Regions from separate parts of the Bacillus sp. FSL K6-6540 genome, predicted to be linked through region 2. Evidence: a T-box and tRNA genes for the amino acid it is inferred to sense, from the RefSeq annotation. Region 2 holds a T-box; the other holds one or more tRNA genes.

Region 1 (3,380 bases), on a different contig from region 2:
ATTCTCGTTTCATCCAACCTAAAGTTAAACTGTGCATTATGGTAGCCTAATTCGACATACTTTCTGCACTCAGGATATTTATTAATGTCATAATTCGGTACAGGGAGGAGCTTCGCCCACTCAACGCCCAATGTCTCGAGCGCTTTCGCGAATGCATTCTGGTGAGCATTGTCGCGTACAATCAGAAAAGCAAGTGTTTCGCGGAACGTCTGATTAGAGCTCATTTCATAAATTCTTGTTTTTTGCAGCACACCTGTCGACTCAAGAAGCAGGTTATCCAGCAGGTCAGTAATTAAGTTTCCGTGGTTATACACCCACGACCCGTTCCACGGATTGCCCCCTGCATCAACGGGAAGGGAACTTTGCGCACCAATAATATAATGATGAGGATTAGCATGTTTAACGGCTTCATTAAGTGGTGCTTGATCTGCACCTTGACTGCCGACACCTTCACCGCCTGATTCATCTAATAAAGCATTGATTGTGTTTTGAACCAGTTCAACGTGGGCAATCTCCTCTAAAAAAATGCCGCGAAGCAGATCGCGGTACTGTTTCTGCTTTCCTCTGAAATTAGAGCTTTGGAAAAAAAACTGCATCATTGTACGCATTTCTCCGTAATGACCGCCTAATATCTCCTGCAGGACCTTAGCAGCTGCCGGGTCTGGTTTGTCCGGTTTAATGATATTAATCAGTTCCTCTTTGTAGTAATACATAACACGCCTCATTTCTTCTTAAGAGATTTTCTTATATTATTTGTAAGATGAGATAAAATATATACATGAGAAGGGGGGAAAGAAGAGAATAAAAAAATACAGAAAAAGTGTTGACCAAATAAAACAGGCATGGTATATTATTAAACGTCGCTGATGAACAGCGTGAAACAAAACGAAAAACAAAAAAAGTTTTTCTGAGGTGTTTACAAGATTTTAAAAATGTGTATAATAAGAAAAGTCGAATTGAAAAAGATTCGAAAAAACATTTTAAAAAACTTCTTGACTTCACCATCAAATGATAGTATGATAGTTAAGTCGCTTGATAAGCGCCCGTAGCTCAATTGGATAGAGCGTTTGACTACGGATCAAAAGGTTAGGGGTTCGACTCCTCTCGGGCGCGCCATTTAAGATACCACGCGGGTGTAGTTTAGTGGTAAAACCTCAGCCTTCCAAGCTGATGTCGTGAGTTCGATTCTCATCACCCGCTCCATTATTGAATGATCTTTGAAAACTAAACAAGACAAAACGTACCTGTTAATTCATTTTTATAAATCGCGCAGCAATGTGCGTAGTCAGTCAAACTAGGGCCTGCACGACGCAGGTCACACAGGTGTCGCCGCAGGATGCGGTGAACTTAACCTGTGATCCATTTATCGGAGAGTTTGATCCTGGCTCAGGACGAACGCTGGCGGCGTGCCTAATACATGCAAGTCGAGCGGACAGATGGGAGCTTGCTCCCTGATGTTAGCGGCGGACGGGTGAGTAACACGTGGGTAACCTGCCTGTAAGACTGGGATAACTCCGGGAAACCGGGGCTAATACCGGATGGTTGTTTGAACCGCATGGTTCAAACATAAAAGGTGGCTTCGGCTACCACTTACAGATGGACCCGCGGCGCATTAGCTAGTTGGTGAGGTAATGGCTCACCAAGGCAACGATGCGTAGCCGACCTGAGAGGGTGATCGGCCACACTGGGACTGAGACACGGCCCAGACTCCTACGGGAGGCGGCAGTAGGGAATCTTCCGCAATGGACGAAAGTCTGACGGAGCAACGCCGCGTGAGTGATGAAGGTTTTCGGATCGTAAAGCTCTGTTGTTAGGGAAGAACAAGTACCGTTCGAATAGGGCGGTACCTTGACGGTACCTAACCAGAAAGCCACGGCTAACTACGTGCCAGCAGCCGCGGTAATACGTAGGTGGCAAGCGTTGTCCGGAATTATTGGGCGTAAAGGGCTCGCAGGCGGTTTCTTAAGTCTGATGTGAAAGCCCCCGGCTCAACCGGGGAGGGTCATTGGAAACTGGGGAACTTGAGTGCAGAAGAGGAGAGTGGAATTCCACGTGTAGCGGTGAAATGCGTAGAGATGTGGAGGAACACCAGTGGCGAAGGCGACTCTCTGGTCTGTAACTGACGCTGAGGAGCGAAAGCGTGGGGAGCGAACAGGATTAGATACCCTGGTAGTCCACGCCGTAAACGATGAGTGCTAAGTGTTAGGGGGTTTCCGCCCCTTAGTGCTGCAGCTAACGCATTAAGCACTCCGCCTGGGGAGTACGGTCGCAAGACTGAAACTCAAAGGAATTGACGGGGGCCCGCACAAGCGGTGGAGCATGTGGTTTAATTCGAAGCAACGCGAAGAACCTTACCAGGTCTTGACATCCTCTGACAATCCTAGAGATAGGACGTCCCCTTCGGGGGCAGAGTGACAGGTGGTGCATGGTTGTCGTCAGCTCGTGTCGTGAGATGTTGGGTTAAGTCCCGCAACGAGCGCAACCCTTGATCTTAGTTGCCAGCATTCAGTTGGGCACTCTAAGGTGACTGCCGGTGACAAACCGGAGGAAGGTGGGGATGACGTCAAATCATCATGCCCCTTATGACCTGGGCTACACACGTGCTACAATGGACAGAACAAAGGGCAGCGAAACCGCGAGGTTAAGCCAATCCCACAAATCTGTTCTCAGTTCGGATCGCAGTCTGCAACTCGACTGCGTGAAGCTGGAATCGCTAGTAATCGCGGATCAGCATGCCGCGGTGAATACGTTCCCGGGCCTTGTACACACCGCCCGTCACACCACGAGAGTTTGTAACACCCGAAGTCGGTGAGGTAACCTTTTAGGAGCCAGCCGCCGAAGGTGGGACAGATGATTGGGGTGAAGTCGTAACAAGGTAGCCGTATCGGAAGGTGCGGCTGGATCACCTCCTTTCTAAGGATATTATACGGAATATAAGACCTTGGGTCTTATAAACAGAACGTTCCCTGTCTTGTTTAGTTTTGAAGGATCATTCCTTCGAAACGTGTTCTTTGAAAACTAGATAACAGTAGACATCACATTCAATTAGTAACACAAGATATCACATAGTGATTCTTTTTAACGGTTAAGTTAGAAAGGGCGCACGGTGGATGCCTTGGCACTAGGAGCCGATGAAGGACGGGACGAACACCGATATGCTTCGGGGAGCTGTAAGCAAGCTTTGATCCGGAGATTTCCGAATGGGGAAACCCACCACTCGTAATGGAGTGGTATCCATATCTGAATTCATAGGATATGAGAAGGCAGACCCGGGGAACTGAAACATCTAAGTACCCGGAGGAAGAGAAAGCAAATGCGATTCCCTGAGTAGCGGCGAGCGAAACGGGATTAGCCCAAACCAAGAGGCTTGCCTCTTGGGG
Region 2 (3,380 bases):
TGTCAACTGGACCCTGCAGGAAGAGCCGGCGTCAGACGGCGTTCAGGTCAGATTGACCGTCAGAGGATTGCAATAAAATAAGATAGCCACCGTACTTGATCAACATAATAGTACGGTGGCTTTTTTATTAGGCATGATCCGCTCATTCATCAGAGTGAATTTACATCCGGCTCGGAGTAGGCAAACCCAGCACCTCCAGCGCTTCGCCAAGGGTGTTCTTGAATAAGGAAGTGAGCCATACGCGGAATTGGAGCACTTCCTCCTTCGCCTTCAGAATCGGGCATGCCGAGTAAAAATTGTTGAACAGGGAGCACAGCTCATAGGTGAAGTTGCAAATGGCACTAGGAGATAGATCCCGTCCGGCAGCATATAAGGTATCATGCCAGGTGCTGATATGCCGCAGCAGCGCATGTTCCGCTTTTTCCATGGCAGGGAACCGGGCAGGCACAGACGGCGTAACCTCGGCTTCTTGAGCCTTATTAAGCACGCTGAGTGCACGCGCGTAGGAATAGAGCAAATATACCCCCGTATTCCCCGATATTTCAGTGGCCTGCTTCAGATCGAACACCACCTCGGTTTGCAGTGCAAAGCGAAGCAGGTAGTAACGGATGGAGGCGGTTGCGATCGCATGGCTGGACAAACCGTTTTTATCGGATCGGGTGTCCTCGATGACCTTGGCTACTTGATGAATAAGCTCGGTGATTTTGATCCCGATTCCCTGTCGTCCGGACATCGCATAGGATGCCTTACCGTCGGAAGTATCGATGCCGAGATCCGCTGCAGCGGAAGGGCTTAACGAGACGACGCCGTAACTGACATGGCGCAGCTTCTCAGCCTCTTGTTGGAAGCCCAGGCCTTCCAAAGCCTGCTTCACCATCGCCTGCGGGTACTGCTGCCTGTAATCAATGACGTTGATGACCATGTCCGCTTTGCCGTAAGAACGCTCCTCGCCGTGCGAACTCGTCGTCCAAACCTCGTCGGTGAATTTTTTATATACAAAATCATTGGAAAGCACGCCGTATTTCCACAAGTGGTAGGCGATGTCCTTGGCGGTGTAAGTCAGGATGCCATTGGAGCGCACCAGCACTTTATCGATGCTGTGGTCCGACTCCGCCTCGTCTCCGGCTTCGGTTCCTGATTGCTTGAGCACCCAGCAGCCTGCAAGTTTACCCTCGGTTTCCTGATGGAAAAGCGGGGTATTCTTCAACAGCTCGAACGCGGACGCCCAGAATCCCTCCCTAACAATGCTGCTCTCCCATACAAGCAGATCGTATTCAATGCCGAACTGCTTCATCTCCTCAAGATGCTCCTTAACGATTCGCTCGGCAACAAGCAGTCCAATCCAGGAAAGGTTCTGATTGCCCTCTTCCAATGCGTGCAGAACCTCGGTCCGATGCTGAACCAGCCCCGGCTCCCTTTCGTAGGCTTTATTGGTGCTTGAATACACGTCCCAGCAGTAATCGCCGAACCGGGCATGCTCCTTCGTCAGCGGCGTGTGGAGCAAGCCGACCACCGTATCCGCCAGCTGATTGCCCAGGTCGTCGATATAATTATGCACCTCGACCTCATATCCCAGCTTCCTCATCAATCTCACGAGCGTATCTCCGATACAGGAATTTCGAAGATGCCCGATATGGGCGGACTTATTCGGGTTGATGGACGTGTGCTCAATGACGATCTTTTCGTTAGCTGCCGGGGGGAGTTCAAAATGGTGGCTCGCCCAATACTCCCAATCGATGCGCAGATTCATAAAGCCCGGAGCGACAATCTCAGTCGAGCGGACGAGCTGTTTGTAGGATGCGTCCTGCTCCAGCTCGGCTTGGATCAGCTCGGCGATTTGCAGGGGAGCCTTGCGGAGCACCTTCGCAAGCTGCATCGCAACGTTGGTTGCGTAATCCCCATGCTCCATGCTGGCAGGCTGCTCGATCCGGATCGGAGTGGACTCCGGCAGTTTGGTGCCGTAAGCTTCGCAGACCTGGTTCACGGCTTGTTGAAGGCTCGAAATAATCTTATGACTTAACACGGTAAATCCCCCTTAAAAAATAAAACGACTCGGAAAACCAAAAAAGCCCTCATCTCCTAAAGAGACGAGGACTTGTGCTCGCGGTACCACTCTTGTTGTTAAACCCCGCAAGGGTCTAACCACCTTCATACGATAACGGCGTAAGCCGGGGCTCCCTACAGCATGCTGCTTCGGAAGGCCATCTCCTGGGTCCGCTTCACGGCCGACTTTGTACCGGTTTCCACCCTCCCGGCTCGCTTGGACTAAAGTCAGTGCAGTTACTCTCCCAATCAACGAAAATAATATTCTCAAGTTTTTTCATATTATAACCATTCTATTTAGAAAAGCAACCCCCCAATGGCTAAATCTTTTCTGCAAATACTCGCAGGCGCCGGTAATCCGCGTAGAAAGCATCCTCTTGCCATAGCGTCGATTGAGCAGCTAGGCTGATGCGAGCGATCGCTTCTTCCTTCGATTCAGCCGAGAATCCGGCAAAAAAGCAATCGCCAAAATGCAGCAGCCAATGCTTTATGCCGTCCTTGCCTTCGGACAATCGCGTGGGACGGTCGAAATGATGGGCGAGATGCACGCGGAACCCTTGGGCTTCAAGCAGGCTGGCATACTGCCCAAGACTAGGAAAATACCACGGATTCCGGGCGTCCGCATCGATTCCATAATGATCGGCGAACACGGTTTTCAAGGCTTGGTAGATGCCGTCAATATTCCCTTTGCCTCCGAACTCGGCAACGAATCGGCCGCCGGGCTTAAGGGCTCTATGTACGGAGCGTACCACGCCTTCAGCATCCTTCATCCAGTGCAGGGCCGCGTTTGAGAAGACGGCATCGTATGGCGTTTCGGTTTCGAAGTTCTCGCCATCCCCGGTCAAAAACGGAAGTCCAGGATATTTGCTTTTGGCCCGCTCAATCATCTCGCTGGAATAATCCATGCCGGTTACATGTGCGCCCGATTTGGATATTTCATGAGTCAAGTCGCCGGTTCCGCAGCCCAGATCGAGAATCCGTTCTCCGGGTTGAGGCGCCAGCAGCTCTGCAGCTCCTTTTCCATAAGCAGATACAAACGATAGCTGTCGATCGTAATCGTAAGGTTTCCATACTTGCTCTGACATAACAACACCCCTCCACGCATGATTTATCCTCATTGTGACATGATCGGCTTATAATTAGAAATATATAAATTCGATAACGCTGATAGGTTTAACTAATAAGAGGGGGAACAAAAAGCCGCTTTGTCAGCGGTTTTATGCAGAGGACTATTTAACGGCAACAAGAAGCGCGCCAACGGCAATGAGTGCAACGCCGGCTGCGTTAATCCAGGAGATTTTCTCACCCAGAAACACAAAGGCCAGGATCACGGCAAT

What was found. The T-box of region 2 lies ahead of MHH82_RS07535 (arginine--tRNA ligase). A T-box ahead of a tRNA ligase gene usually reads a tRNA of that ligase, here a tRNA-Arg.
Region 1: it has a tRNA-Arg gene. The T-box ahead of MHH82_RS07535 (arginine--tRNA ligase) is inferred to sense a tRNA for this amino acid. The anticodon was not compared.

Annotation. Positions count from the first base shown of each region.
Region 1 covers NZ_JBBOXH010000002.1:1,468,995-1,472,374, forward strand. Annotated here, with positions in the region: gene MHH82_RS39935 (manganese catalase family protein) at 1-713, opposite strand, end outside; tRNA gene MHH82_RS39940 (tRNA-Arg) at 1,040-1,116, shown strand; tRNA gene MHH82_RS39945 (tRNA-Gly) at 1,130-1,203, shown strand; rRNA gene MHH82_RS39950 (16S ribosomal RNA) at 1,364-2,913, shown strand; rRNA gene MHH82_RS39955 (23S ribosomal RNA) at 3,084-3,380, shown strand, end outside.
Region 2 covers NZ_JBBOXH010000001.1:1,756,974-1,760,353, forward strand. Annotated here, with positions in the region: gene MHH82_RS07530 (hypothetical protein) at 1-76, shown strand, start outside; gene MHH82_RS07535 (arginine--tRNA ligase) at 161-2,023, opposite strand; T-box leader at 2,081-2,305, opposite strand; gene MHH82_RS07540 (class I SAM-dependent methyltransferase) at 2,364-3,128, opposite strand; gene MHH82_RS07545 (EamA family transporter) at 3,273-3,380, opposite strand, start outside.